DNA from 4 places in the Roseibium sp. LAB1 genome. Region 4 is predicted to be linked to each of the others. Evidence: riboswitches for the same ligand, from Rfam matches in the RefSeq annotation. Region 4 holds a riboswitch; each other region holds the start of a gene.

Region 1 (7,352 bases), on a different contig from region 4:
GCGATACCTTCGAACCTGACGATCTGATGATCGACAAGGGTCCCGTCACGGGGCGCCAGGCCGTTCCGGTCGGCATCGCCGCGCCGGACACCGCGCCGCAGGCTTCGGCCCAGCCGGCATCGAACGGTCGCGTCATTCCCCCGGCTCCGCGTCCGAAGCAGAGCAAACGGGCGATCGAAGAGGCACAGCCGTCTTTCCTCGGTGCGCCGGAAGAATACGAACTGCCGCCGCTGCGGCTTCTGGCCGAGCCGAAGACCACCGGCAAGGTGCCGGGCCTGTCCGCGGACGCGCTGGAACAGAATGCCCGCATCCTGGAAGGTGTGCTGGAAGATTTCGGCGTTCGCGGCGAAATCATCGAAGTGCGCCCCGGTCCGGTCGTCACCCTGTACGAACTGGAACCTGCCCCGGGCATCAAGTCTTCTCGCGTCATCGGCCTTGCCGACGATATTGCCCGCTCCATGAGCGCGATTTCCGCTCGCGTGGCGGTGATCCCGGGCAAGAACGCCATCGGCATCGAGTTGCCGAATGCCCGCCGCGAAACGGTTTACCTGCGCGAACTGCTGGCCGCCCAGGACTTCGAAAAGTCCAAGGCCAAGCTGGCGCTGGCCCTCGGCAAGACCATCAACGGCGAAAGCGTCGTTGCTGATCTGGCCCGCATGCCGCACCTGCTGGTGGCCGGTACCACCGGTTCGGGCAAGTCGGTCTCTATCAACACCATGATCCTGTCGTTGCTCTACCGGCTGACACCGGAGCAGTGCAAGATGATCATGATCGACCCGAAAATGCTGGAACTGTCCATCTATGACGGCATCCCGCATCTGCTGACACCGGTCGTGACCGATCCGAAAAAAGCCGTCGTTGCCTTGAAGTGGACCGTCCGAGAGATGGAAGACCGCTACAAGAAGATGTCCAAGATGGGTGTCCGCAACATCGACGGCTACAACACGCGCATCAAGCAGGCGCTGGAAAAGAACGAATCCTTCACCCGGACCGTCCAGACCGGTTTCGACCGCGACACCGGCCAGCCGATCTACGAAGAAGAGCAGCTGCCGCTGGAAGCCATGCCGTATATCGTCGTCATCGTCGATGAAATGGCCGACCTGATGATGGTTGCCGGCAAGGACATCGAAGGAGCGATCCAGCGTCTGGCACAGATGGCCCGTGCTGCCGGCATCCACCTGATCATGGCAACGCAGCGCCCGTCGGTGGACGTCATCACCGGGACCATCAAGGCCAACTTCCCGACCCGTATCTCCTTCCAGGTGACGTCGAAGATCGACAGCCGCACCATCCTGGGCGAAATGGGCGCCGAGCAGCTGCTGGGCATGGGTGACATGCTTTACATGGCCGGTGGCGGACGCATTCAGCGCGTGCACGGGCCGTTCGTTGCCGATGACGAGGTCGAGGATATCGTCAAGCACCTGAAGGTTCAGGGCACGCCGCAATATCTGGAAGCCGTGACCGAGGAAGAGGACGAGTCCGACAGCCCCTACGATGGCGGCGGCCTTGCCGGTGGCGAAGAGGGCAACGATCTTTACGACAAGGCGGTTGCCATCGTTCTGCGCGACAAGAAGGCATCGACCTCCTACGTCCAGCGGCGGCTTTCCATCGGCTACAACCGCGCCGCCTCGCTGATCGAGCGTATGGAAAACGAAGGTTTGATCAGCGCCGCAAACCACGCCGGAAAGCGCGAGATTCTCGTGCAGAACGGCGTGGACGAAGATTTTTGATGGTAGACTGCCAAAGCTTTGCCACACACGCTCCCTAGCTAAGGGGAAACGTGTCACAGAGAGAACGATTTAGGACATTGCATCATGCTGAAACGCTTCGCTTCCCGCCTGATCAAACCTCTGCTGGCAGCCGGCCTGGCCGCGGCACTGTCCCTGTCGGCACTGCTGCCCGCTGCGGCGCTGACCGAGCAGGAACAAAAAGCCCTCAAGGATCTCAACACCTACTTCAACTCGGTGAAGACCATGCATGGCGACTTCATCCAGTTCGGTCCTGACGGCAACCAGTCCGACGGAAAATTCTACATGGCCCGTCCGGGCAAGGTGCGCTTCTACTACAACAAGCCTTCCGTGCTTGACATCGTGGCCGACGGCAAGTCGGTGTCGGTCCGCGACCGGAAGCTGAACACCCAGGACATCTGGCCGCTCGGCCAGACACCTCTGCGCTTCCTGCTGTCCGACGATATCGACCTGCAGAAGGACACCAACGTCACCAACGTGCTGGTGGAAGAAGACCTGATCACCGTGACGATCTTCGACAAGACCAAGTTCAACTCCGGCACGCTGACGCTGATTTTTGATGCCAAGGACTACGCCCTGAAGCAGTGGACGGTCACCGACCAGCAGGGCTACGACACCTCCGTTGCGGTCTATAACGTCGTCTCCAACGGCCCGACCAATCCGGACCTGTTCAAGATCGACTATCTGGCCAACGCCCGCCAGAACAAGAACTGATCCCCCGGCTGGCCACAGCATGACCGAACCGGCCGGCCGGCGCGCACTCGTCTTCGATCTGCTTGAAGCCTATTGCGCCCGCAAAGGCTACCGCCTGACGGCGGGCGACAGCCACGGCCATGCCGGCCTGATCGAGAGCCCGTCGGGCAAGCGCTGGTTCTTCAAGGGAACCCGGTTCGATCTCAACACGCTCGGCGCAGCGGAAATTGCCACGGACAAAGCCTATGCCGCCGCCTTTCTGAAGGCGGCGGGCCTGGCAGTTCCGGAGGGACATCTGGTTTTCGCGCGGGACATCAGCGACGGCCACCGCGCACCGAAAGATGTTCTGGATTTTGCCGGGAAGCACGGCTTTCCGCTTTACGTCAAACCCAATTGCGGCCGGGAAGGGCGAGACGTGGTGCGGGTTGACACCTGTCACACGCTCCAGAATGCCCTCTACATCCTTGCCAGGAGCAACGACCAGCTGCTGGTGCAGCCGGAAATCCGCGGACTGGAACTGAGGATTATCGTGCTGGACGGCGATGTCCTATGCGCGATCGAACGGCGCTCGCCGCGGATCTCCGGAGACGGCCATCGCAGCATTGCCGAGATCATCGACGCTGATCCACGCATCGACGCGGCCGATCCCCGTCTCGCCTTCGAACTCTCCCAGCAGGGGCTGATGATGGAAACGGTCCCCGCACCCGGCCAGACGGTCACGCTTCTGCCCGTGGTCAACCTCTCCGCGGGCGGAACCGCCAGAATTGTCACCGGCTCCCTGGCCCCGGACCTTGCAGCCCTTGCCCGCAAGGCCGCGCAGGCCCTTGCCCTGCGTTATGCCGCCGTCGACCTGATCCTGACGGACGCCGCCAGCGCAAATGGAGACGCCGTCATACTGGAAGTCAACGCCGCGCCCGGTCTCGGTAATCTTGCCCGGCAGGGTTCGGAAGAAACGGCCGCCGTCAATCAGATCTACGAACGTGTCTTCGAGGCGATGTTTGACGCATGAGAATTCGCGAAAGCACCCTGCCAGCGTGCCCATCTGACAATGGCGGCTGCATATCGCCAGGGAGGCCAAGCCTGCACTGTTGACGTCATCGCAAAAAATGACGACAAAAGACAGTCGGTTTCCGCAAGGAATGAAAAGGGAATCCGGTGCGTGGCGGAAGCTTGAGCACGTCACAACTCCGGAGCTGTCCCCGCAACTGTAAGCGACGAGCGCCCTCAAGCTGGCCACTGGATCCGCCAGGATCTGGGAAGGCCGGGGAGCGCGATGACCCGTGAGCCAGGAGACCTGCCGGCACTTGTTCAATCAAACCCGGGCGGGGTGTCCTGGAGGAGGGTCCAATGATTTCCGCACGCCTGTCGCGCGGTGACCGATTTCTGATCGGGTTTCCGTCATGCCCGTCTCCGTTTGCTCCGCCGCAACTGGAGCACGGGACCTTTGCTCACATACAATTCCATATCCAGACATCGCGCCGCTGCCGGGCGAATCCCGGTACGCGTCTGGAAATCAATCAACGCAGCACTTCTCATCGTCTGTCTGCTGTTGATCTCCGCGTCCGCATTCGCCGAACCGGTTGAAATTACAGACGATACCGGCCGTACACTCAGCTTCGAAAAACCGCTTGAACGCGTTGTCGTCTTCAACCGCTACAATGCCGAATTTGTGCGCGCCGTCGGCGGAATGAAGATCATCGTTGGTGTCGACAGTTGGGTGACCCGCGACCCGACCTACTGGCCGGATCTGCAGGACAACATGCTGGTCGGCACCGGTCAGCGCGAGCCGAATTACGAGGCGATCATCGCGCTGGAACCGGATGTGGTCATCTTCCCGCGCAACGGCGCATGGGAAGAAGCGATCGACACGCTGAAACCCTTCGACATTCCCGTTGTGGTTCTGACCGGCTGGGACGTGCTGAAACACGTGTCCAACATCGACGCCTTTGGCAAGATGTTCGGCAAACCAGAACGCGCTGAAAAACTGAATGCCTTTTACACCGAGCACATTTCCCTGTTGAAGGAACGCCTGAGCGGTGTCGACACCAGAAAGGTCTATCTGGAGGAAAAGACACCGTTCCGGTCGGTTCTCCAGGGATCCGGTTGGCACGACATGATCGAGGCGGGCGGCGGCCGCAACATTTTCGAAGCCATAGATATCGGCACCCAGCCCAGGGAACGCGGCACGGTTCACAATTTCGAAATCGACCCCGAGGCAATTCTCGTTGCCAAGCCGGACCTGGTGGTCAAGCTTCAACCGGGCTCTTACCCTCTTCATCCGGCCGAGTTTTCCGATACCTTCTTTCAGGAATTCGCCGCTCGACCGGGCATTGACGAAGTTCCTGCCATGGGCACCGGCAGCGTCTATCACATGAACTATTACCTTGCCGGCGGCTGTTCCAAGATGATCGGAGCGCTTGCCATCGCCAAGTGGCTCTATCCGGACCGGTTTGAGGATGTCGACCCGGACGCGGTCATGAAGACCTGGCTGGAAGACTTCCAGGGCGTGTCCTATCCCGGCCGGTACTGGACCCGTATCACCGAAGCCGAAGGCCGATGATGAACGGTTTCATTTCGTCCGGCCTGGCCGGACGCGCCACCGTTGCACCTGGCGACATCCGGCGGGCTTATGCCCGCCGGACCGCCAAAGCCGCATTTCTATGCGGGGCGGGCACTCTGGTTCTCATCATGATCGCGCTCTGGGCCCTGTCGCTCGGCGCCAACGACCTGTCCTTCAGTCAGGCACTGCAGATCACATTCGGCTTCGTGTTATCGGATGGACTCATCGCAGAAGTTTCCACCTTGCAGGAAAAAGTGGTCCTGCAGCTGCGTCTGCCACGCATCGTCATGGCGATTGTTGCCGGTGCCGGCCTTTCCGTTGCCGGCGTGGTCATGCAGGGCATCACGCGGAACCCGCTGGTCAGCCCCTTTACCGTCGGCCTGTCTCCCGCCGCCGCCTTCGGCGCCGCGCTTGCCATCCTTGCGGGTGCGCTCACCATGCCGGATATCGGCAACTATCTGATCGTCGGCGGGGCATTTGCCTCCTCGCTCCTGTGCGCGGCCATCGTGCTCGGCATTGCAGGCCTCAGCGGCGTGTCCGCCACCACCATCATTCTGGCCGGTATCGGCCTCACCTATCTCTTCAGCGCCTTCACGGCCACTTTGCAATTCGTCGCGACCCAGGAGCAGCTGTCCGCCATCGTGCACTGGACCTTCGGCTCGCTGAACGCTTCCGGTTGGGACGAGGTCCTGGTCTCCACTGTCATTTTGGCCCTGGCTACGCCTGTGTTCTGGAAACTTTCCTGGGCACTCAACGCACTTTCAGCAGGCGAGGAAACCGCCGCTTCTCTCGGCTACAATCTCAGAACCACCCGGTTGGCGGCAGCGGTCTTCTCCGTCCTTCTGACGGCAGGCATCATCGCCTTTACCGGCGTGATCGGGTTCGTTGGTCTGGTAGCACCCCATATCGCCCGCATGACCATTGGCAACGATCACCGCTGGCTGATCCCGTATTCCATGATCGTTGGCGCTCTGTTGCTTCTCGTCGCCGATACCATCGGCAGATCCCTGTTCTCACCGGCCGTCATTCCCGTAGGCATCGTCGTCGCCTATGTCGGTGTACCGCTCTTCGTTCACCTGATCCTGAGGCAACGTCGGAGGACACTGCAATGATTTGCATAAAGGGGCTGTCGCTCAGCTATGGCAGCCGAACCATCCTGCAAGACATTTCCTTGGCCGTAGAAAAGGGCGAATGCCTCGGTCTGCTGGGAGCCAACGGCGCAGGCAAGAGTTCCCTGCTGAAATGCCTGGCAAGGCTTGCAACGCCGGGACAGGGCAGCATCGAAGTGGAGGGCAGGCCACAGGCTTCCTTCAACCGCAAAGCTTATGCCCGCAAGCTTGCCTATGTGCCGCAACATATACCGGATGACGTGGCCATGTCCGTCATCGACCTCGTGCAACTTGGCCGCACGCCACATATTTCCGGAAGCCTGGGGGCCGCGGACCGGGATCTCGTAATCGACGCTCTTGTGCGGGTCGACATGGCCCATCACGCCTTTTCCGAAGTTGCCCGGCTTTCCGGTGGCGAACGTCAGCGCGTTGCGATTGCCCGGGCCCTGGTCCAGCAGCCACAGGCGCTGCTGCTTGATGAACCCACAAGCGCACTCGACCTGAAACACCAGATGGAGACAATGCGTCTGGTCAGATCGCTGGCCGAGGAAACCGGTATGGCGATCATTATCGCGGTTCACGACCTGTCGCTTGCGGCGCGCTACTGCACGCGGCTGGCGCTTCTGTCCGGCGGCCGGATCGTCGCCACGGGATCCTGGAGGGAAGTGCTTTCACCCGACCGCATCCGCGAATCCTACGGCGTCGCCGCCCTGGTCGGCGAGGTGGAAACCTATCCCTATATCGTTCCTGTTGAAGCTGGAGCTGCCTGATGCGTCCAACCATATTGCTTCTTGCGAAGGCAGCTATAGCGGCAAAGCCGCTTGCAGAGCTTGAAGCGCTCGCACAATCCGTATCGGCGGCCATGCCGGGTTTCCAGACGGTCTACGCCCTGTCGGAACAGGGCAGCCCCTCCTTGCGCCAGCGCCTTGACGACCTGGCCGGGCAATCCGTCCCGGAGGTTGTCATCGTTCCGGTGATGATCCCGATGGAGCCGGGATTTCCCGCCTGGATCAAACGGTCCGTACACCGCTGGAAACAGAACCGGCAGGGGTTTCTACCCGCAATCCGGATCGCCGATGCGCCTGCAACCAGGTCGGAGGAGCTGACACAACTTCTCACCGGGCTTGCCACGAACACGGCTGCAGGCAATGTTCTCGAGGAAACGGTGAAACTGCCCGATGCGTCCATTATTCCCGGACAAAAACACCGCATTCTGGTCTGCATGGGCGGTGCCTGCAACGA
Region 2 (7,352 bases), 180 kb from region 4:
GGTGGCTGGCTGTCCGGCTGGATCTACGACCTTACCGGCTCCTATCAGGCTGCGTTCCTGAACGGCATTGCGTGGAACTTTCTCAACATGGCGGTGATGATCTTCATCTTCATGCGCGGAAAAATGAAGCCGTCAGGTGCTGCAGCCTGAGGCCGCGCCCTCCGGTGAACGTTTCCGGGAAGCTTGTTACTTCAAGACGCTGAAATTGCTCGTGATGAGCCAGACCTGCGACAGCAGGACCACGCTGACCAGGCCCATGTGATAAGCTGCCTTCTGGATCTTTGTCGCAGCCAGCAGCAGCACGACTATCGTGAGCTGGCGCACCAGATACGCGGTTCCCAGATCGTTGAAATAGTCGATGCCCTTCAGGCGCGAATCCACGATGTCGAGCATGAACATCAGTGCAAGCAAACCGTAGATCCAGGTCTTCCTCGCCTGAAAATAGTCCTTGTAGTTGGCGTATTCGCCCATCTTGTCCGGATAAAGCACTGCGGCGATAAAAAAGTAGAGCGCGGCAAATGCGATCACGAACAGGTAGCTTTCGAACGTCCAGACCTGAATGCGGCCGAGTGCAAATTCGAACCACCAGAAATGGACAACGGACAACAGCATGAACAGCGACCAGCCCAGGTGCACGCTGTAGATCTCTTCCTTTCCGGGATGCTGCACATACCGTGCAAGGCCATTGAGCAGACGCGCGACGCCAAGACCGATCACCATGCCGATTATGATCCGGATATGGGTGAATTCTGCAAGATTGCTTGGAAGTTTTTCCATGGATGTGCCGCGTCTGTTTTCGTTTCGCCAACACTATACCAACACGATCGGATTTAAGACCCGCAGGATGCAACCTCTCCGGAGTCCGGCCAGCCGTGCGCGGATATCGCACCAATCCACCCCAGGCCGGCCTGACCGGTTGGAACGACGGGCGTGCAATCGAAAGCGATTGAACGCCCTGAAGGGTTTGCGTTGCTCTTTTGATGAGGCATCGGGGGCGCTTTCTAGTGCGCCTGCCCTGTCCGGGAGCGCAGCAGGAGCACGAAGAAAATGCCGCCGATCAGGCCCGTGACAATTCCAATGGGCATATCCTCGGGGGACAGCAGCGTGCGGGCGATAATATCCGCCCAGATCAGAAAGATTGCGCCGAGCATCATGGACGCCGGCAGAACCCGGCTGTAATTGCCGCCGACAAGAAAGCGGGCGATATGCGGCACCATTAGCCCGACAAAACCGATGATGCCCGAAAAGGCCACCATCACACCGGTGATAAGCGCCCCCAGCACAAACACTGTCAGGCGGAACCGGGCAACCGGAATGCCGAGCGTCGATGCGGTTTCGTCGCCGATGGTCATTGCATTGAGGTCGGCGGCACGCACCAGAAAATACGGCGTTACCAGCAACAAAATGCCAAGCGGGAACGGCAGTTGGGACCACTGGGCAAGGCCGAGCCCCCCGAGCATCCAGAAGACAACCGTATGCGTTGCCCGCGGATCACCCAGGAAAATCAGGATATTGGCGATCGCCATGATGATGAAGGAAACGGCGACACCCGCAAGCACCAGCCGGTCGGCACTGGTGGCAGACGCGAACCTGGTCACACCTAGCACCAGGAAGGTTGCTGCAAGCGCGCCGGCGAAAGCCATCAGTGGAACGGTCATGAGGCCAAGAAAAAGGCCTGTGTGCAAAAGCGCAAGAATGGCCCCCGCCGCCGCTCCGGAAGAAATACCAAGCAGATGAGGATCCGCCAGCGGATTGCGCGTGACGGACTGCAAGGCAGCGCCGACCACCGCCAGACCGGCGCCGACAAAACCAGCCAGCAGGGCGCGGGGAAAGCGGATTTCCCAGACGATGGCGTCCCGGCCCTTGGACCAGTCGGTCTCGAAAAGGCCAGGCACCGTGCCGTTGGCGAGGATCTTGAAAACAGTGCTGCCGGGTATTGCGACGGCCCCCGCGCCGATGGCTGCCACGATGGACAACCCGAGAACCAGCACCCCTGCCGACAGCAGAACGCCATTGCTCCGGAACCAGCGGGGTTCGGAGCATTTAGTCTTCAGCACAGTCATGATGGATCATCACTCCTGCCCGCCGCGCCTGCGAGAGGCGTCATCAGCAAGGTCACTCTCCCCAGAAGGCTTCGGCGAGTTTTCCGACGGCCTTGAGGTTTCGCGGACCCGGGGTTGCCTCGACATAGTCCAGCACGACAAAGCGGTCGTTCCTGACCGCCGAGATACCAGCAAGGGCAGGATTGCTCTCCATGAAGTGCCGTTTCTGTTCCGCTGTCACTTCGCCGTAGTTGACGATCACGACCATGTCCGGATCTTTCTCCACCACGGTTTCCCAATCGACGGTCGCCCAGCTCTTTTCGAAATCATCCATTACGTTGACGCCACCGGCAGCCTCGATAAGCGCTGTCGGCATGGCATACCGCCCGGCGGTGAATGGTTTGTCCTCGCCGCTGTCGTATACGAAGACCTTCAAGGGGTCTTCATCGGCGGGCACCGTGGCCGCGATCCGATCCAGCTCCAGCTTGTAAGAGGCTACCAGGTCGTAGGCGGTGTCTTCCACGCCGAAGATCTTTCCCAGGTTGATCAGGTCGTTATAGAGATCCTGAAGCGAGGCCTTCGGCTTGTCGCCGACATGGATGCAGGATTCGGTCAGCTCATAGACCTTGATGCCGAAGGGCTCCAGCGTTTCGGGCGTCACTTCGCCACCAACCTTCATGCCGTAGTTCCAGCCCGCGAAAAAGAAATCCGCATCTGCCCCGATCAGCACTTCCTTGCTCGGATATTTTGAAGCGAGTTCCGGAAGCTCGGCCACGCCTTCGCGCATTTCCGCGTCCAGGGTCTTCCAGCCGGAAATCCCGGTATACCCGACCATCCGGTCACGCAGGCCGAGCACCAGCATCATCTCGGTCAGATTGACATCATTCGAAACGGCGGCTTTTGGCGGTGCATCGAAGGTGACCGAACGGTTGCAGCTCTGCACGGTGGTCTGCGCAAATGCAGGGCAGGCCAGAAAGGTGAGCGCGAGGCCCAAGGCAATTTTTTTCATTAATTTCTCCAGGAATTCAAAGATGGAAGGTCAGGTAGCGCTCTTGGCTGGAAGACAGGTGTTCCAGCCGGACCTGTACCGAATAGGCCTGCTCGATGTTGCCGGGGGTCAGCACCCTCTCCGGCGCTCCGTGGGCAACCAGCCGCCCCTCATGCAGCAACAAGACCTCGTCGCAGACACGGTTAGCCAGATTGAGGTCGTGCAGGCTAGTGACAATGGTGATGTTCAGATCGGCGATCAGCTCCACGATCTCGAGCTGATGACGGATATCAAGATGATTGGTCGGCTCATCCAGAACGAGAAGCTTCGGTTCCTGCGCTAGGGCGCGAGCCACCATCACGCGCTGCCTTTCACCGCCGGACAAGGTGCCGAAAGCCCTTTGCGCATAGGGCAACAGATCCATTTGCCTGAGACAATTGTCGACGATCTCGGCATCCCGTTTGCCTGCGCTGGCAAATCCGGTCGCGTGGGGGCGCCGGCCAAGGGCGACGATCTCGCGAACCGAAAGGGCAAAGTCTGTCGGCTGTTCCTGCAGCACGGCGGCAATCGTTTGCGCTGCTTCTCTGGCACTCATGTGCCAGAGGTTTCGGCCATCCAGCAGGATGTCACCCGACTTCGGTTTCAAGAAGCGGTAAAGAAGCCGCAAAAGAGTGGATTTGCCGGCACCATTTGCACCGGCAATTCCCAGAACCTTACCTGCAGCCAGGTCGAAGCTGACCGGGTGCAGGATGGTCTTCCCCTGCCCCGTCTGCCAGCTGACCTCGCGGACGAAGAGATCAACCCCAGTCATGAGTAAGCCGTTCCATCAGCTTTTGAGACAATCATCGCTGCCGGAACCCGGCCTTGCGAAGCGTTCCAACGCTTGCCGTGGTGTTCACCGGTCGTCTCATATCCGTTCTCGATCTGGCGATAACGATTGGCGTAGTCGACCAGTTCTTCGATGTCGGTATCGTCTTCTATGTCACCAAACAGATAGATCGCCTTGTCGGTTGCCTTGAACGCCAGCGTGCAAGGTCGCGAACAGGTCTCCATGTTGGCTGTTCCGGATATCTCGAAATCGTCTCCAACAACAGGGACGGCCTGTGCCATTGCACTCTTCAATTTGCAGATAAGTCCATAGCCGGGGTGGCAACTCTGTCCTTTGTGACGGCATGTCGTGCAGACAAAAATCTTGTGCGGGTCATTGCTCATGGCGCACCTCCACTCCTTCTGCCTGACAGCGGGCAGCCGGTTGGAGACGGGCAAACGTCTGACCGGCAAGACTGCGCGCGGCGCTGCCGAGTGGGGAGGAAATGGTACATTCATTTTGTAATGTTATTACATTACCTTGAATCTTGTTTGCAACTGGTTTTTGCCTTCCGTCCGGCGCCATCGCACGCACTGCGCGCGCCGCCAGCGGGTCGGCTTCTGTCAGGAGGTTTGCAAGTCTTGAGATTTCAACAGACAGTTTCCGGTTCATATCGCCCTCCGCGATTTCGCGGGGCAGTCAGGAACCGAATGTGCAACTTTGCCGGCAGATGCCGAATAGCCATGTCACTCACTCCTCCGGGGCACCCCGCCCGGGTTTAGGTTTAAGGTGAAATGGCAGGTCTCCTGACTTGCGGGTCGTGGCTTGCCTGATCCTTCCCGGGGTCTCCCCAGTGGCGCTTTCAGGTTTGCTCGCCGCTCACAGTTGCGGGGGCAGTCACGGATTTGGTGCCTTTCGGCGTGGTCGCACCGTGTTCCCTTTTAATCCCGGTCCGGAGTTCGGAGTCGGGAACCATCTCTTTCTAAGTGCGCGAACGTCCGGAAATTGTCAAAGACTTTCGCCGCTGGCGTTGGTGATGGAGGGGAAAACAAGCCAGAACGGCAGCCTGAAACGCTTTCTCAAGCGCAAAAATCAGGGGCGTGAAGGAAGCGTGTCTTGCAAGCCAGCACGTACACAATCAACCGCCGGACACTTCAGAAGGCTGTCAAAAGATAAAGTTGTCCGCCCCCCTGACAGGATTGTCCCTCTTGCCTTCGGGGCTCAAAAATCTTACCTCCGAGCCATGAAACAGGATGCCCTCCCCCCCCGCGCCGATGCGCGCCCCGTCACCCTTGAGACTCACGGCATTACCCGCCAGGACGACTACGCCTGGTTGAGGGCGGACAATTGGCAGGAGGTCATGAAAGACCCGTCCGTGCTTGACGCCGATATCCGCGCCTACCTGGAAGCGGAAAATGCCTACCACGATGCCCGGATGGCTCCGACAAAGGCACTGCAGGAACAGCTCTTTGCCGAGATGCGCGGCCGCATCAAGGAAGACGACAGCTCAGTTCCGGCTCCCGACGGCCCCTTCGCCTACGGCCTCAAGTATGAAACCGGTGGCCAGCAGCCGGTCTTCTTCCGCACCCCGCGTGACGGCGGTGCGGAAACTGTTCTTCTCCACGGCGACAAGGAAGCCGAGGGCACGTCCTATTTCCGGATCGGCGGTGTGAGCCAGTCGACGGATCACAAGCTCATTGCATGGGCCTATGACAACAAGGGGTCGGAATATTATTCGCTGAGACTGCGCGACGCCGAAACGGCGAAGGACTTTGACTACGCCATCGAAGACACGGGCGGTGGCGGTGTCTTCTCCGAAGACAGCCGGTATGTGTTCTACATTCGCCTGGACGCCAATCATCGGCCTTCAAAGCTGTTCCGCCACGAGATAGGCACCGATCCTGCCGCCGACGTGCTCGTGTACGAGGAAAAGGATGCCGGCTTCTTCATGGGGGTCGGCAAGACCCAGTCGGGCGACACGATTGTCATCGATATTCACGACCATGAAACGTCCGAAGTCTGGATGATCCCGGCAACCGATCCGACCGCGGCACCGGTGCTGGTCGCCGAGCGCGAAACCGGCATCGAATATTCGATCGACGATCATGGCGATACGCTTTTCATTCTGACAAACGCAGGCGGTGCCGAGGATTTCAAGATCGTCACCGCGCCGAAGAGCAATCCCGGCCGCGAAAACTGGTCTGACCTCGTGCCTCACAAGCCAGGCTGCCTGATCCTGTCCCACTGCGTCTACAAGACGTTCATGACACGGCTGGAGCGCGAAGACGGTCTGCCGCGCATCGTGATCCGCCGGCTTGCCGACAACATCGAACACACCATTGCCTTTGACGAGGAGGCCTATTCGCTTGGCCTTGGCGGCGGTTACGAATTCGACACCGACACGATCCGCTTCACCTATTCCTCTATGACCACGCCTTCGCAAACCTTCGACTACAATGTCGAGACTCGCGAACGGGTTCTGCGCAAGGAACAGGAAGTGCCTTCCGGGCACGATGCAGGCGATTACGTCACCCGCCGTCTGATGGCACCTGCCGCCGATGGCGAAACTGTGCCTGTGTCCGTGCTGTACCGCAAGGACACCAGGCTCGACGGCTCCGCACCGCTGCTGCTTTACGGCTATGGCTCCTATGGCATCACCGTACCGGCAAGCTTCAACACCAATTGCCTGTCGCTGGTCGACAGGGGCTTCGTCTACGCCATCGCCCATATTCGCGGTGGCAAGGACAAGGGCTTCCATTGGTACAAGGATGGCCGGCGCGAGAACAAGAAGAACACCTTCACCGACTTCATTGCCGCGGCAGACCACCTGGTTGCGGAAAACTTCACCTCGCATGAGCGCATCGTCGCCCAGGGCGGGTCGGCCGGCGGAATGCTGATGGGCGCGATCGCGAACCTGGCGCCGGAAAAGTTCGGCGGGATCATTGCCGAGGTTCCCTTCGTCGACGTTCTGTCGACCATGCTTGACGATACCCTGCCGCTCACCCCGCCGGAGTGGCCCGAATGGGGCAATCCCATCACGGACAAGGGTGCCTACGAATACATCGCCTCCTATTCGCCCTACGACAACGTCGAGGCAAAGGCCTATCCTGCCATCCTGGCGGTTGGCGGGTTGACCGACCCGCGGGTGACCTATTGGGAACCGGCAAAATGGGTCGCCAAGTTGCGGGCGACAGGGACCGGCGACAATCTTCTGATGCTGAAAACCAACATGGAAGCCGGCCACGGCGGCGCTTCGGGCCGCTTCGACCGGCTGAAGGAAGTTGCCGAGAGCCAGGCATTTGCTCTCCTGGTGACCGACAAGGCCTGACAAGGCTCAGACCGGAACAATATTCGGGGGCGCGGCACAGTCCGCGCGCCCGAAAGCCCCAAGGCTGTTCACGTGTGGGCACCGCATGCACCCGAGCGAACGTGACTTGATTTTGACCAAGTCTTCGGCTCATGTGAGAGCTGTTGCAAATCAATCAATTGAACGGTCTTCGACCGTGCCGATCCT
Region 3 (7,352 bases), on a different contig from region 4:
TGCACTTCCGCCGAGGATATGGTCGAGCGGGAGGTTAGGTCCTCGTCCCACTTGTCGTCACCCGGAACGACAATCAGATCGATGCCGTTCGCGCGGACCTCTTCCTCGAACCTTTCCAGGCCATAGCGCCAATATTCGACCCCGCCCAGAATGCGCAGGACAATCAGTCGTGACCCGCGCACGGTCTGTTCGGCGTAAAGGTCAACCGAATACGGATGCGACAAGGCCATCAAGTTGGCGAGGCGGAGCTCCGCACGGTCAGCCCCAAGCCGGGCCTGTGCCGCGGCGAAACTCCCCAATTCGGTGTCTGCTGCTGACAGGAACAGAATGTCGGCGGGAGACTGGCCGAGGTCGACCGCGTCCCCACCGTCATCGATCCGGCGCGTCTGGCTGGCAAGAATGTGCATGCTTGATCTTTATTTCCAGCGTCTTTCCAACGTTGTCAGGCAGCAGCCGTCAATTCACCCAGCAGGCCACGAACCGCAGGCAGGTCGAGGCCCTTCAAACCGATCACGACCAGTCTGCCGCTGCTCTCGGCGCCGGCGGCGAACCAGGTTTCGACACGCGGGCCAACGGCCTGCACCATTGCAGGAGCTGCCTTTCCCTCGATCGTCACGGCTCCCTTGATGCGCAGAACGCCTTTTTGCGCCATGGCCTCCAGAACTTTCGCCTCAGCGTCTTTCAGACTGGCAAACGAGGAAACTTCCAGTACGTGGCTTTCAAAATCGTCGTGGTGGTGATGATCGTGATGATGATCATCATCGTGGTCGTGGTCATCGTGATGATGGTCATCATGGTGATGATGATGCTCGTGACGACCAGCCATGTCGTCCTCGGCGGCAGAACCTCTGCCGAGCAGAACTTCGATCGGCAGCGTCCCGTTTTCGGAAGTCACCACGTGGACCGCCGGGCGCACGTCGGCCGCAATCTTGTCGTGCACCTGCTTCAGGGCCTCTTCGGAAATGAGGTCTGCCTTGTTGAGCACCACCAGATCGGCGCAGCGCAACTGATCATGGAAGAGTTCCTCCACCGGACTGTCATGGTCGAGAGCTTCATCCGCTGCCCGTTGTGCAGCAAGCGCTTCTTCATCCAGCGCGATCCGGCCTTCGGCAAGGGCGGCGGCGTCCAGCACCGTCACAACACCATCAACCGTCACCTTCGGCTTCACGCTTGGCCAGGAGAATGCCCGCACAAGAGGCTGCGGCAGAGCGAGACCGGAGGTTTCGATCACGATATGCTCCGGAGGATTGTCGCGGGCAAGCAGCATTTCCATGGTCGGCAGAAAATCATCGGCAACGGTGCAGCAGATGCAGCCATTGGTCAGCTCGACCACTTCTTCTGCAGCGCAATCGGGATCCGCACATCCGTTTACCAGAGATCCGTCGAAACCCATGTCCCCGAACTCGTTGACGATCAGCGCTATTCGTTTGCCATTGGCATTGGTCAGCAAATTGCGGATCAGCGTGGTTTTGCCAGCGCCAAGAAACCCCGTGACAATCGTCGCCGGAATTTTCGCGCCCGGCTGGAAGGAAGAAGTGGTCATAGTTTGATATCCGGTTGTGAAGTGGGTTTCAAAAGCATTGGCAGGCCTGCAGCAACGAAGACGACCTGTTGGCACCCTTGCGCCATATCCTGGTTCAGACGGCCCTGCCCATCGCGGAACGACCTCGACAGACGGTTCTCCGGCACGATCCCCATGCCAACTTCGTTGGACACAAAGACACAGGGCCCTTTCAGGTCCGCCAGTACGGCGCAAAGCCGCGCCGTTTCAGTCGGGATGTCCTTGTCGGCAAACATGAGATTGGAAAGCCAGAGGGTAAGGCAATCAACCAGAACCACCCGGTCCGGTCGACATTCCCTCTTGAGAACGGACACGAGATCGAGCTGCTCTTCGACGGTCTGCCAGGAAGGGCCACGTTGATCTTTGTGGGCAGCTATGCGGCTGGCCATTTCATCGTCGTGGGCAGCACTCGTTGCCACATAGACTTTTTGCAAACCGGTTTCGTGGACAAGCTTTTCCGCGAACCGGCTTTTTCCGGATCGGGCACCGCCGAGAACCAGCGTGGTCCTCTCGCCAGTTGAATGCGTCATTCCATCTCCCAGCCGTCCGCCCGACAGCGCCATAGGGTTGCCAATGCGACGGCCGGTCTCCTGGCTTGCGGCTCAGCGCGGTCTGTACCCCTTCCCGGCTCCATCAGGATGCCAGTGGTTTTCGTACAGCCACTCACCGCTCACAGTTGCGGGGGCAGCTCCGGATCTAGGCCAGATGAGGCCTGCACCGGATTCCCGTTTCATCCGGATCGGGCAAAGCCTTCTCCGGAACCGTCGGTTTCTTCCTAACCGGATCTTCAGGCCGACACAAGCAGCAGAAAGGCCCGGCTGCCAAACCCGAGATATCATCCAGACGGCCCGCCTTAGTACCCACTTGCGCCAAAGTCCCGAAAAGGCTGGGCAGAAATGATCGGATAAGGCGTTGGCAATTGTCGTGGAACGTAGGGTTTTCCAAGTTCAACGGCACGCCTAGCCATCTGAAATATATTGAGTTTTCCACACCGCACCTAAAAAAATGACGGCATGATGAAAAAAACACTCTCGGGGGCTTGGCAAACGGATCAAGCCTTTGATATACGCATCTCCATCGACGGGGCGGCAACGCGCTGACCCCGAGCGTGGTGATCCCCAGTAGCTCAGTTGGTAGAGCAAGCGACTGTTAATCGCTGGGTCGCTGGTTCGAGTCCGGCCTGGGGAGCCATCACCGCTTCTTCTTCTTTTTCATCAATTTGCCGATTTTACGCCTTGGATTACAGTATTGTGTCCGGTCTCGTTCTTGTTGGCGAAGTTTCGCCGCAGCCTTTCCGAACCCAATATCCAGGTTAAGAGACGCATCGGAATTCCGCTCTCACGACCCAAATGATTCTTCTGCGCTTGGTGATCTTTGCGCTGCTTTGCGCATGGCCTTATTTTTTGGGTCGTTGAACACCTGCTGAAGTGCCACTTTTCTTGATAAAGCTTCAGGTTGCCCCTATCGTAGAATTACCCAACGTCACCACATCTGATATCCACGTGACCGACTGACCGATGGCATGACCCGCAGATTCCAAAAGGCGTGGTATTTTTCATGATCGGCACTACCGACCAAACAATTGCTACCGTTACGGAAACTCCGGACTATGCCGAGTTTCTCAGGAAACACTGCAACAGGGAACAACCCTTGCTTGTCAAGGGTTTGGCAAAATCCTGGCCTGCTCGGGAAAAATGGGTTTCAAACCGATTGCGAACGGAACTGCATTCCCAGCCGAAAGTTCGTGACAGGGGTGTCTTTTTCGTTAGCCGGGCACCTGTCCTTGAACAGGATATCGAAATGCCCGGGTTTCTGAAGCAGATTCTGACCTCAGATCAGGTAATGGAAGATTCTGTTGCCTGGCGGTTCTGGATAAACAGCAAGAACAATCGAACCGAATTCCACTACGATACGAATGCGGAGAATGTCATCACCGTTCAGGTGAAAGGGCGGAAGGAATGGGTCCTGGTTTCGCCGGAGACTCCGTTGCCTTGCTATCCGTTCACAAACTTTTCTCTGCTGAAGGATGAAGAGAAGCTGTTGCGGAACAAAAAGTTCTACAAATTCGATCTCGAGGAAGGCGACCTACTCTACCTTCCACCACTTTGGTACCATCGTGTGGTTGCCAAGGAAGACGAGAACATCAACATCAACTGGACCTTCACGAAACGCGAAACCTCTGTCGTCACGAAAGAGTTCAAGCGAGACATGGAACGATGCGGACTGCTGCATGCTTTCAAGAACAGCAAATCCTCCCTTGTTCGGAACTGTTACGGAACCGCCATTCGCGCTCTGCCTAATGTCGGAGGTATCGGCTGGGGGCTGAAATCGTTCATAACATCACCCTATTCGCCGAGCCGCGGTGCTCTTGTCAGCCGCTTTTTCAAGGAACTGTTGCAGATCCCGAATACGCTGCTGACATTCCCGACAGTTCGATCAACGCTCAAAAAGGTCGACAGGACCTAGGTAGGCGAACACCATGTCCACCCTGGATATCGGGATATCAAATTTTGCGACCAGAAGACTTGCCTGATTAGTCAACGGCCTGCTTTTCTCCTGCAATCCAGACATTCTGAACTTCGAGTGCATTGTTGAACTGCACGAAATCAGCCGGGTAGCCCTCCTCGAGATGACCGAGGGGGCGGCCGAGAACATCCGCGGGATCGCTGGTGGCCATTGCAAGCGCTGCCTCGAGCGGCAGCTTGAGAGTTTCGGTGAGAAATCTCAGGGAAGCCGGCAGGTCGATATCCGCACCAGCCAGGGTACCGTCAGCCAGCGTCAGCGTGCCATTGCGGCGAAAGATTTCCCGACCGCTCAGGAAGAAGGATGTGACATCGGTGCCGGTCTGGGACATGGCGTCGGTCACGATGAAGATCTTGCCCGGACCGGTCTTGGCCTTGATCGCCACCTGCATCGCGACGGGATCGACATGGACCCCGTCAGCAATGATGCCGACGTTGAGTGAGCCCAGATCGAGAGCTGCGCCTACAAGGCCCGGTTCACGGTGTTGCAGCGGGCTCATGGCGTTGAAGAGATGGGTGACCATCGACGCTCCAGCTTCAGCCGCCGTCCGGCACTGCCGATAGGTGGCCCCGCTGTGGCCAAGACTGACGTGGATTCCCGCGTCGGACAGTTCGGAAATCTGCTCCGGTGGCACCGTTTCCGGTGCCAGAGTCATGATCAGGCTCGGCAACTCCCGCGCGGCGCGCAGGTAGAGCGACATGTCTTCACTGGTCAGAGGCCGGATAAGGTCCGGATCATGCGCGCCCTTGCGCCCCGTAAAGAGGTGCGGCCCCTCCAGATGCAGTCCGTGGAACCCCTTCACCCCTTTCGCCCAGGCCGCGATGCCGAGATCAACGACTTTCCGTGTTATCGCGGGAGTGTCGGTGATCAAGGTGGGGGTCAGTGCTGTCGTACCCAGGCACACATGCGCGGCGCAAATACGCTCGATATCGTCGACGGTTTCAGCATCGCCCAGCATCAGCCCCCCGCCGCCATTGACCTGAAGGTCGATCAGACCCGGCGTCAGGATACCCTCACCGAGATCCACCGTTTCCACACCGTCCGGCACCTGATCCTTGAGGCATAGACCGGCCACCTTGCCATCGCCGACAAGCAGGGCTGTGTTCGCATGGATTTTCTCACCATCGAAAACCCGGCTGCTGAGGTAGGCGGTTGTGGAGGTCATACGGTCTGGGTGACTTTCTTCAGGTGCTTGGGAACATCCGGATTGAACCCCCGATGCCGCGCGAACCATTCGATGAAGGCGTAAAAAGAGACAATCTGAACCAGGGCATCGGTCAGCGGATGGCCTGTCGCCTGGAAATCGAGTTTTTTGGCCCGCTCCACCTTGTCAGTCGTAGCAAAGACACTTCCACCCTGGTCCACCATACGATCTGCAGCCTGGGCAAGCCCCTCTTCGGCAGCATCACGCACGCCAAGGGCCAGGATCGGATATCCGTTTTCGACAATCGAAACAGGACCGTGCATCACTTCTGCGGAGGAATAGGCCTCTGCGTGGATCTGACAGGTTTCCTTGAATTTCAACGCGGCCTCGTTGGCAATCGCCAATCCAGGTCCCCGGCCGATAACATACAGCGAGCCGCGCTGTTCGATGGGCTCGGCAAGCGCGCGCCAATCCTTGTTGATCGCTTTCTCGAAATGGTCCGGCAAGGCGGCCAACGCGTCGAGCAACTCCTTGTCAGCGCCAATTTCTGCAAGAAGAAGCAGGCCAGCCAGAACGGAATTGACGAAGGTCTTGGTCGCGGCAACGCTGCGCTCAGGGCCTGCGCAAATATCAATGGCGGCACTGGAAAGCCTTGCAAGCTCGCTTCCCGAAGTGTTGGTGAAACCAACCGTAAAGGCGCCTTGCCGGGTTGCACTTTCGACAACCGAGAGGCTGTCCGGGCTGGCGCCGGATTGAGAAATTGCGATCACCAACGCCTGGCCGAGCTTGACGTTGCCGCCATAGACCGAAGATACGGACGGCCCCAGAGAGGCCATGGCAAGGCCAAGATAGATCTCAGAAGCATATTTCAGGAAAGTTGCAGCGTGGTCGGACGACCCACGAGCGACGCTTGCCAGGAACACCGGCGCACCGGCCTTCCTTGCAATGTCACGGATCTGAGGATGGCCTTCAGTCAACAGTCGGCGTGCGGCATCCGGTATTTCTTCAATTTCCCGGCGCATATGCGTCGGCGTGTCCAGGGTATTTGTGTCACTCATCAGGATTAGTCTTCCGAAATCTGAAGTTCGGCGATGAAGTCATAGGCATCGCCGCGGTAAACGGAACGGGTGAATTCGACGACGTTTCCGGAAGCGAGATAGGACACACGCTCAATCTTAAGCCCGGCGGTGCCCGCTGGCACACCGAGTATCTCGGCATCTATGGGCTCAAGGTTGCGTGCGGAAATGCGCTGAATGGCGCGAACCGGCTGCAGGCCAGCTGCGCGCAGGATCGCGTAAAGAGACGTGGTAACGCGCTCCGGATGGGGCAGAACATTCTCGGAAAGGGATGCCCGCTCGATTGCCATCGGCGTGCCGTCGGCCTTGCGAATCCGGTCGACACGGGCAACCCGCTGGCCGGATGTGAGGCCAAGCGTGAACATTTCCTCGGGCGAAGCGGGAAACAACCCACGCCGCAGCCATTCGCTGCTGGCGGAAAGCCCCCGGCGCGCCATGTCCTCGGAAAAGGACGTCAAGCTGGAGAGACGCTGTTCGACCTTGTGAACCTTGGGAGCCACGAAGGAGCCGCTGCCACGCTTTTGCACAACGATCTGATCCTCCACAAGACCGGCAACCGCCTTGCGAACCGTCACGCGTGACAGGTCGGTAATGGAAGCGATCTCGCGTTCGGACGGAAGGGGTTCATTCTCCTTCAGCACACCGTCGTCGATAGCCTGCTGAATGCGCCGTCGCAGCTGCAAGTACCGGGGACCGCTGGAATTCGCCAGCCAGTCACCATTTTCCAGCATGGAGATAAAGTCAGTCATGAAAAGGGGCGCCTTAGGAGATGAAAATAATACCTTTCAGATACCAATTTAAACTCTATCGAAACCGAAAATCAAGTGTTAAAACAAATTACGAACCAGCATCACTGTGCTGAAGCCCCAACCGTGGGCTCCCGGTACGCGACTGCCACAAAAGAAATATTCCGCTAAACGAAACTTGGTGTGCCTCCGAGTTCCTGAACCATGAATTTGCCAACGACCGAAGACCGCGATCCGCTTTCCATTGGCTTGTCCCAAAAGTCTGATGATGAAGTTCTGTCCGTGCTGCTGCAACGCCAGAA
Region 4 (7,352 bases):
AATGGTTCGGTAGGTCACTCCGAGCCACTCGATGGCGTCAGGACCCAGCAAGATATCTGACATCGTTTCCTCCATTGAGCATCGGGAAACGAAAGCGCTTTCGTGGAAGGAAGCTTATCGCGGCAGAATCTATATGAAAAATCTATATTTCTCATATAGTCTATTACCATGGTGAATTTATCGACCTTCGACCTCAATCTCCTGAAGGTCCTGGATGCAGTTCTCCAGGAAGGATCGACCGTTCGAGCCGGAGAACGGCTGGGTTTATCGCAACCGGCAGTATCCGCTGCTCTTGGGCGGCTGCGAACGGCCCTTGAGGACGACCTTTTCCCTCGCAAGGGACAGCATCTCGAACCCACCGCTTTCGCGGCAAGCCTGGAAGTGCCCTTGCGCGATCATCTGGAGGCATTGAGCGTTCTGCTGAAAGGCCCGCAAACCTTCAGACCCGAAACATCGACAGCCAGTTTCAGGATTTCCGGCAGCGACTACTTTGCGGAGATGCTGATGCCCGGGCTTGCAGCCCATCTGGCACACACCGCACCGTCAATGCTTGTGCATCTGGTTGATCTCGTGCCGGACAATTACATCAACACGCTTGAAGAATATCGGGTCGACCTGGCTATGATTCTTGCCGCGCCGTTGCCGGAGTGGGTTCAAAGCAGGGAGATGTTCACCTCAAGTTTTTCCGTGGTCGCCCGAAGGAATCATCCGAGGCTCCAACGCGCAGGCATTGCGCCTGGAGAGGCTATCCCTATCGATCTCTTCTGCGACCTGGGACATGTGCTGTTTTCTCCGGAAGGCAAGCGCAGCGCGATGGGTGATGCCGCGTTGGCACGCGTCGGCAGAAAGCGGCGCGTTGCGATGACGCTGCCTGTGTTCGGCGGCGTCTGCCGCGCCGTTTCCGGATCGGATCTCATCGCTCTGCTGCCCACCCAGTTCGCACGGCGGATGGCACCGATTTCCGATCTGGAGATCTACTTGCCTCCCATGCCTGTGGACCCGGCCCGGATTATCATGGTCTGGAACCGCAAGATGACCTCAGATCCGCCTCATGCCTGGCTTCGCGACCAGATAATCAACCTGCTGGCGAGCGTTCACGAAGAGCCTTGAGACCAGCTGAATGTCGCGGCTGACAAGACCGGGTGACGACCCGGAACAGGACACCTGTCTCTACCGGCGTCGCAGAGATTTCAGGCGAAGGATCCCGCACCCTGCCGTCGCACCTGCCCGGGCGTCTGGTTGAACTGACGCTTGAAGGCCCGGTTGAAGGCAGCCTCCGAGCTGTAGCCGATGTTCTCGGCAATATCGATCAGGGGCAGATCGGTCTCCCGGATATCCCGCCGTGCCCGCTCCATGCGCCAGTGTGTGACATAGGCGAGCGGCGTCATACCGACAAGATTTGTGAACCGGTCGGCGAAAACCGTTCGGGACATGCCTGCCTCCCGGGCAAGACTCTCCACCGTCCAGGGTTTTTCCGGTGCCAGATGGATCTTGGACATGCTGCGTCCAAGCTTCGGGTTGAGCACCGCCGCCAGGCATCCGGCCCTGTCCCCTTCCCTGTCGACAAATGTACGCACCACCTGGATGAAGATGATCTCCGTCAGCCGGTGGACGATTGCCTCGGACCCCGGCTGCCCGGCACGCACCTCGCTGGCAACAAAACGCATGACCGCTTCCAGCCAGAAGGCATTCATCGTCTGCGTGTTGGGCAGATGAATGACGGCGGGCAAGGCGTCCAGCAGCGGATGCACCGAGCCTTCCTCGAATTCGAAATGGCCGCAGAACAGTTTGCAGGCCAGCTCCTCGTCCGGACCGCCATAATAGAGCGCGCCTTCACCAGTGTATCCCGATTGCCGCACGACTTCGTCCACATCGGCAGCGGGACGGTCAGGTTCATCGCTCAGGACATGAGCGGCCCCATGCGGAATAACTGCCAGGTCGCCCGTAGCAAGGCGGATCGGTTTTTCCAGTCCGTCGACAGCCAACCAGCAACCGCCGCGCATTGCCATGTGGAACCGCGCCACATTGCCGAAAGCCGGCACCCGTACCGCCCAGGGCGGCGAGAAGCAGGTATGGAAATAGACAGAGCCGCGAAGCTTCAAGGCGTCCAGGATCTGGGTCAGGGCGTCGTGTTTCATGCGCGTCGGGTTCCGGTTTGGGTGTTACCTCGGCATTTTTGCCTCAATCTCACAAAGCGCAAGGCTGCCGGACGATCAGTCAATTTTGAGGGACTTTCGTGCATGGATAGAAGCCGAAGAGGCCAACATCTTTGTGCACGTGGGCAATTCGCCCATGGCAACCCAACCTGGAGCACTTGAAAGATGTCCCTCCGCTTCGTTACCAAGACCATGCATGCCTATCTCGACTATCCTGTCGCCCTCGGCCTGATATCCCTGCCTGTTTTTCTGGACCTTGGCCAATCCAACCCGCTTGCCTTCTGGCTGTCCTTCCTGACCGGGTTCGCGGCCCTTGCCCTGACGATCCTGACGGATCATCAGACCGGGATCATTCGCATCCTGCCCTATTCGGTCCATCTGGCTGTCGACTTTGCGGTCGGCATCGTCTTTCTGGCTGCACCGTTTGCCTTCGGCTTTACCGGCCTCGACTTTGCCTATTACCTGGTCAACGCCATTGCCGTTCTGACCGTGGTCGGGCTTGCCAAACCGCAGGAAACGGTTCCGCAGGTTGCCTGAGCAGCGTCTCCCACCCGCAGACTGGCGTGAAAACACCGGCCCTCGAGCCGGTGTTTTTTTACCCCGCAATCCGGACGATCTGCAAATCCTCGGGAACTTGCGGACATGGAGACACCGGCAAAGCGGACGCAAGGTAGAGGCACCGGAACAAGTCCGGCCTTCAACCTTCACATCCTTTCAGGAGTAGAAAATGTCCTTGATGAAATCCGCTGTTGCCGCAACGCTGCTGAGCCTTGCCGTCCTCTCCGCCCCGGCGCTGGCTGCTGACGAATACAACACCTCCAGCGGGCTGACCGCCGCCGGCAGTCCGCTCGGCCTCCACGGCGTCGATCCTGTGGCCTTTGTCAGCCTGGGCAATCGCATTGACGGAACTGCGCAATACACCGCCGTTCACGACGGTGTTGCCTATTACTTCGCGTCGCAGGAAGCCATGGACGCGTTCACCGCGCATCCTGACCATTATCTGCCGCAAAACGGCGGCTTCTGCACCTTTGGCGTTTCCGTTGGCAAGAAATTCGACGGCGACCCGCAATTCGCCGCCGTTGTCGACGGCAAGCTCTACCTGTTCCTGAACGAAGCGATCTTCCGCGAATTCCAGAAGGACCAGTCCGGCACCATCGCCAAGGCCGACGCCAACTGGAAGAAGATCCGCACGACTGCGGCTACGGATCTCTGACAGGTTCGCCGGTTCACCCGGCCGACAGGCAAAAAAAGGGCGGCCCAAGGCCGCCCTTTGTGGTTTGAAATCAGCAAAAGCCTGGAGACTTAGGCTGCCGCGTCGTGCAGACGGCTTTCGAACGCAAGGTTCTTGGTCAGCGGTGCCAGTGTCTTGGCAGCGGCAAGAACAGCCAGATCGGCCAGCGGCTCGCCCAGGATCACAAGCATGTAGGCAAAGCCGAAGGAGCCGACAGACGCCATGTTCTCGGCACCGAAGCCCTGACCATAGAACGCCCAGAAAGCAACCCAGCCAACGATACCGGCCTGGAACGTGGTGGAAAGGGCCAGGGCCTGAACGTAGCTGACGTCAACATACGCGGTCTTTTCCGGAATGATCCGCTTGGCCAGCATGCTGACGGCCCACAGCGGCACAAGCAGCGTGGTGACGTTGATGCCGTACTGCGGCAGATCGAAGGGGGCAAACAGCGCGCCCTGAAGCAGAAGCCCGGCGGCAAGACCGATGGCAGCCGGGCCGGCCCCGAACATCAGGAACAGGGTGGACCCCAGAATGAAGTGCACTTCGGAAACGCCGACCGGATAATGCGGCAGAATTTCAAAGAAGCAGAATACGGCAACCGTCGTGATGACGGAGCGCACGGCAAGGCTGACGAGGCCGCTCTTGCGGATCGTGTCCAGGGCCATTTTGCCCAAGAGGCCGAAGGAAGCAGCAGCGGTACCGTAGCTGAGAACGATCTTGGCACCGTCGACGATGCCGGGTTCGATATGCATGTCATTTCTCCATTGCGCACCCTCCGTGCGCGAGCAGATGTTGTCGGTCGGCCCCGGTGGGACCGCTGGATGGCAGGTTTCCTGGCTCGCGAGTCTCTGCGCTGCCCGCCTTCCCGGATCACTCCAGTGGCTTGAAGGGCTTTGCTCTTCGCTTACAGTTGCGGGGGCAGCCACGGTCTAGGTCCCTGTTGGGTACGCCTCACCGTGTTCCCATTTCATCCGCCCTTACGCTTGTTCGGGCGGAACCATCGCACGCTTTAGGTTTGCAGGGATTGGCGAAACACTGCAAGCGAATTTTCGCCATTTTCGGCCAGAATGCGACATTGCACCGAAATTTTGCGCCCTGAGGATACAGGGTGAAAACGGTCGTCTCGGCAAACAGGAAAGCCGAGACACGAAACAAATTCACTCGGCCAAAAGATTGAAACTTCAGGTAATTTCAGTATCTACAGCCAAAATCACGCAGATGTAAAATATATATATGTTTTATTAAACTTTTCTATATTTAGGGTAATTGTTACTTTTACTTGCGGAAACCATAATGAAAGGTAACCTCAATCGCATACAAAGCACATTGTGAGACTTTACAATGCCCTTTACGAAGTTGGGAACGCTTATCGCTGGCGTCGTCTTTTTCCTGGGTTGTATTCAGGTCGGTCTCGCCGCCGGTGTCGCCCTTGGCGCCATCGCAGAACCGTATCCGGGGATATTCCTTGGTAACATGACCCGCGAACAGGCCATCGACAGCGGACTTTTGAAGATAATGGCTGCCGTGGCCTTCGGTGTGATCACCGAAATCAGCAGGTCGGTTGAAAAGAAATAACTCACAACCTGAAGACTTGAAGCGGGAACACACCTGTGAAAGTCTGTCGGCATGTTGAAATCGATTCCCCTGACCGCTCTTGCGGCCTCCTTCCTTGCTGCCACCGCCGTCCCTGGCTGGGCGGCTCCGCAAGAACTGTTCAGCGCCATCAATGAGCGTCTGTCCTTCATGAAGCCGGTTGCCGCCTGGAAAGCGGACAACGACAAGCCCGTCGAGGACCTGCCGCGGGAAAAAGTGGTTCTGGATGCAGCCCGCGCCAAGGCTGTCGAAAACGGTCTGTCCGCCGACAATGTTACGCTGTTTTTCCAGGCTCAGATCGATGCCGCCAAGGACATTCAGACCTGCTGGATTGCAAGATGGGACAGCGGCGAACCCCGCCCTCAGAACGTTCCCGACCTCATCAAGGACGTCCGGCCGGAGCTGCTGCGCCTTGGCGATGACATCCTGACGTTGCTGGCAAAAAGCCCGGTTGAAGCCTCCGACAAGCAGGCCTTTGCTGATGCAGTAACCGTGGAATGCCTGTCAGAAGGTGCGAAGAATGCACTCTTCGAAGGCCTCGTGGACGTCCACGACTAGGCATTCGCGTTCGAAGCCGGCTTGCGACGGTTTTGTTGACCGCCAGCAGCTATCGAAGCCACGCGACTGACGTTTACGGCTGACGCCGCTCGGCAATTTCCGAGACCCGGCGGCAGATACGCACGCCCTTGCAATTACTTGCGGTCAGACCTCGCATCGTATGCGGGGTGAAAATCCGGCCGGTCAGTTCGCCGTTCAGAAATTCGCAAACGTCTCTCACGAACGCAAATCCAATCCCTGGAAATGCCAATCGAGACCATGTCTCCAATAACGGTAGCCTGCGCACGATTCCAGGACACGGCGACTGCCTTTCCAGCCCCGATCTGAACTGACGCTGGGCCTCTCCAAGCGTCAAATCAGCATTGACGCATAGTATTTTTGACATTGTTGGTTTGTTGGTAACTTTTGTGGTTTGTTGTTGGGTCAAAGCAACTATAAATTGTTTTGACTGTACCGGCACCGGATTCTGTTTTTGAATAATTCTTGGAATTTTCGGGGTGGCAATGACATTCTCTTCTACCGGAAAGGCTAAGACGCCATCGCCCCGGAAGACTGAAAAGTCTCCGGATAACGGTAATTTACAAGCAGATCTTGATAGTTCACACAGCTCGTTCCGAGCGTCCCTGAGCGTTGCCGTTTTCGGGTTTGATGATCCGGCAGCAGTGCACAACCAGATGAGTGAGGAGCACCTGGCGGTTCTCGACCGCCGGTTCGCCACCGTATGCGCCGTGGCCGCTTCCGAATTCGGTGGCAAGCTCGTCAATCTGCCGAGCGGTCAGAAGGTTCTTGTCTTCGGGGTGCCTCAACCTCACGAACTGGATGCAGAGCGAACAGTGCTCGCTTCCCAGAAAATACTTCGCAGTTTCGAATGGAGCAGTTTCAAGTGTCCGGCGCGTTTACGCTGCGGCATTGCCAGCGGCGAAGGTTTCATTCGTCTCGATTCCGGCCCGAACATGTCTCCCAGGGCCGTTTCCGGCCCCGTTTACGAAGCCGCCTCACACCTGGAACAGCATGCACCGGGAAATGTCCTGCTGGTCTCGGCAGATGCACGGGCGCTCTTTCGCAGCAACTTCATGGCGCGAAAGGTTCAGCTCGGCAAAGGGGAAGAAACCGCCTGGGAAGTGTCTCCTGCAATCGTTCCATCAACACGCTTCGACACTGGTGATCGGGATACGAGACTCCGTTTCTTCATGGGCCGCATGAAGGAACTGCGCGTTCTGGCGAAAAGCTGGTCGACCGCGAAGACAGGCCTGGCGCAATCGATCCTCATTGAAGGCGAACCGGGCATCGGCAAGTCGAGCCTTCTGAACGCCTTCCTGAAAAAGGTTCAGGCGGATCAACCGCTCGTTCTCAGTTTCCTAGGCTCCGCCCACCACAGGCGCACCCCCTATTTTCCGGTTGCGCAGGGTCTTTACTCGTTTCTGGGTCTCAAGGGTATGCAAAGCCCGGCCTTGCTCAGCACTGTCATCCATAATTTTCTGAATGACCTCGGCCTCGACACCCTGCGCGACAGTGCCAACTTGCGCGCCGTACTCAAGGGCGGCGGCATCGACAGCCACGTCACACAGCCGCATGTCGCAGCGGACAATCCGGTCGAAACTCTTGTCTCCTGCTTTCGGCAACTCGCGGATGTCAATCCGGTCATTCTCGTTTTCGAGGATGCCCATTGGATGGACCCCAGCACACTGCAGCTGATCACTGCGCTCCATGGCGCACTTGGCAACAGCCGGATTCTGTCCCTGGTCAGCAAACGTCCCGGTTCTGGTCCTGAGCATCTGGAAAGCTCCGTCAACGCCGTCTGCCGGCTGGACCAT

Evidence for each region. A riboswitch is a leader RNA that binds a small molecule or an ion and turns the genes downstream of it on or off. The one in region 4 is predicted to bind cobalamin.
Region 1: linked by a shared signal. The riboswitch ahead of ACYQ54_RS19215 (ABC transporter substrate-binding protein) and the one ahead of ACYQ54_RS03535 (energy-coupling factor ABC transporter permease) in region 4 are both predicted to bind cobalamin.
Region 2: linked by a shared signal. The riboswitch ahead of ACYQ54_RS02655 (hypothetical protein) and the one ahead of ACYQ54_RS03535 (energy-coupling factor ABC transporter permease) in region 4 are both predicted to bind cobalamin.
Region 3: linked by a shared signal. The riboswitch ahead of cobU (bifunctional adenosylcobinamide kinase/adenosylcobinamide-phosphate guanylyltransferase) and the one ahead of ACYQ54_RS03535 (energy-coupling factor ABC transporter permease) in region 4 are both predicted to bind cobalamin.

What each region holds. Positions count from the first base shown of each region.
Region 1 covers NZ_BAAGIB010000003.1:266,507-273,858, reverse strand. The annotation lists gene ACYQ54_RS19230 (DNA translocase FtsK) at 1-1,730, shown strand, start outside; gene ACYQ54_RS19225 (outer membrane lipoprotein carrier protein LolA) at 1,815-2,462, shown strand; gene ACYQ54_RS19220 (ATP-dependent carboxylate-amine ligase) at 2,482-3,450, shown strand; cobalamin riboswitch at 3,549-3,757, shown strand; gene ACYQ54_RS19215 (ABC transporter substrate-binding protein) at 3,886-5,001, shown strand; gene ACYQ54_RS19210 (FecCD family ABC transporter permease) at 5,001-6,113, shown strand; gene ACYQ54_RS19205 (ABC transporter ATP-binding protein) at 6,110-6,880, shown strand; gene ACYQ54_RS19200 ((2Fe-2S) ferredoxin domain-containing protein) at 6,880-7,352, shown strand, end outside.
Region 2 covers NZ_BAAGIB010000001.1:547,723-555,074, forward strand. The annotation lists gene ACYQ54_RS02625 (MFS transporter) at 1-150, shown strand, start outside; gene ACYQ54_RS02630 (hypothetical protein) at 187-777, opposite strand; gene ACYQ54_RS02635 (FecCD family ABC transporter permease) at 1,002-2,063, opposite strand; gene ACYQ54_RS02640 (ABC transporter substrate-binding protein) at 2,116-3,051, opposite strand; gene ACYQ54_RS02645 (ABC transporter ATP-binding protein) at 3,068-3,841, opposite strand; gene ACYQ54_RS02650 (DUF1636 family protein) at 3,838-4,242, opposite strand; gene ACYQ54_RS02655 (hypothetical protein) at 4,232-4,510, opposite strand; cobalamin riboswitch at 4,618-4,830, opposite strand; gene ACYQ54_RS02660 (S9 family peptidase) at 5,082-7,166, shown strand.
Region 3 covers NZ_BAAGIB010000004.1:90,483-97,834, forward strand. The annotation lists gene cobN (cobaltochelatase subunit CobN) at 1-407, opposite strand, end outside; gene cobW (cobalamin biosynthesis protein CobW) at 443-1,543, opposite strand; gene cobU (bifunctional adenosylcobinamide kinase/adenosylcobinamide-phosphate guanylyltransferase) at 1,540-2,091, opposite strand; cobalamin riboswitch at 2,125-2,342, opposite strand; tRNA gene ACYQ54_RS21900 (tRNA-Asn) at 2,677-2,752, shown strand; gene ACYQ54_RS21905 (cupin-like domain-containing protein) at 3,362-4,027, shown strand; gene nagA (N-acetylglucosamine-6-phosphate deacetylase) at 4,095-5,249, opposite strand; gene ACYQ54_RS21915 (SIS domain-containing protein) at 5,246-6,286, opposite strand; gene ACYQ54_RS21920 (GntR family transcriptional regulator) at 6,292-7,053, opposite strand; gene ACYQ54_RS21925 (N-acetylmuramic acid 6-phosphate etherase) at 7,255-7,352, shown strand, end outside.
Region 4 covers NZ_BAAGIB010000001.1:728,855-736,206, forward strand. The annotation lists gene ACYQ54_RS03510 (cupin domain-containing protein) at 1-63, opposite strand, end outside; gene ACYQ54_RS03515 (LysR family transcriptional regulator) at 169-1,110, shown strand; gene ACYQ54_RS03520 (AraC family transcriptional regulator) at 1,191-2,138, opposite strand; gene ACYQ54_RS03525 (hypothetical protein) at 2,322-2,693, shown strand; gene ACYQ54_RS03530 (YHS domain-containing (seleno)protein) at 2,884-3,369, shown strand; gene ACYQ54_RS03535 (energy-coupling factor ABC transporter permease) at 3,459-4,139, opposite strand; cobalamin riboswitch at 4,194-4,404, opposite strand; gene ACYQ54_RS03540 (hypothetical protein) at 4,729-4,962, shown strand; gene aroQ (gamma subclass chorismate mutase AroQ) at 5,014-5,538, shown strand; gene ACYQ54_RS03550 (AAA family ATPase) at 6,213-7,352, shown strand, end outside.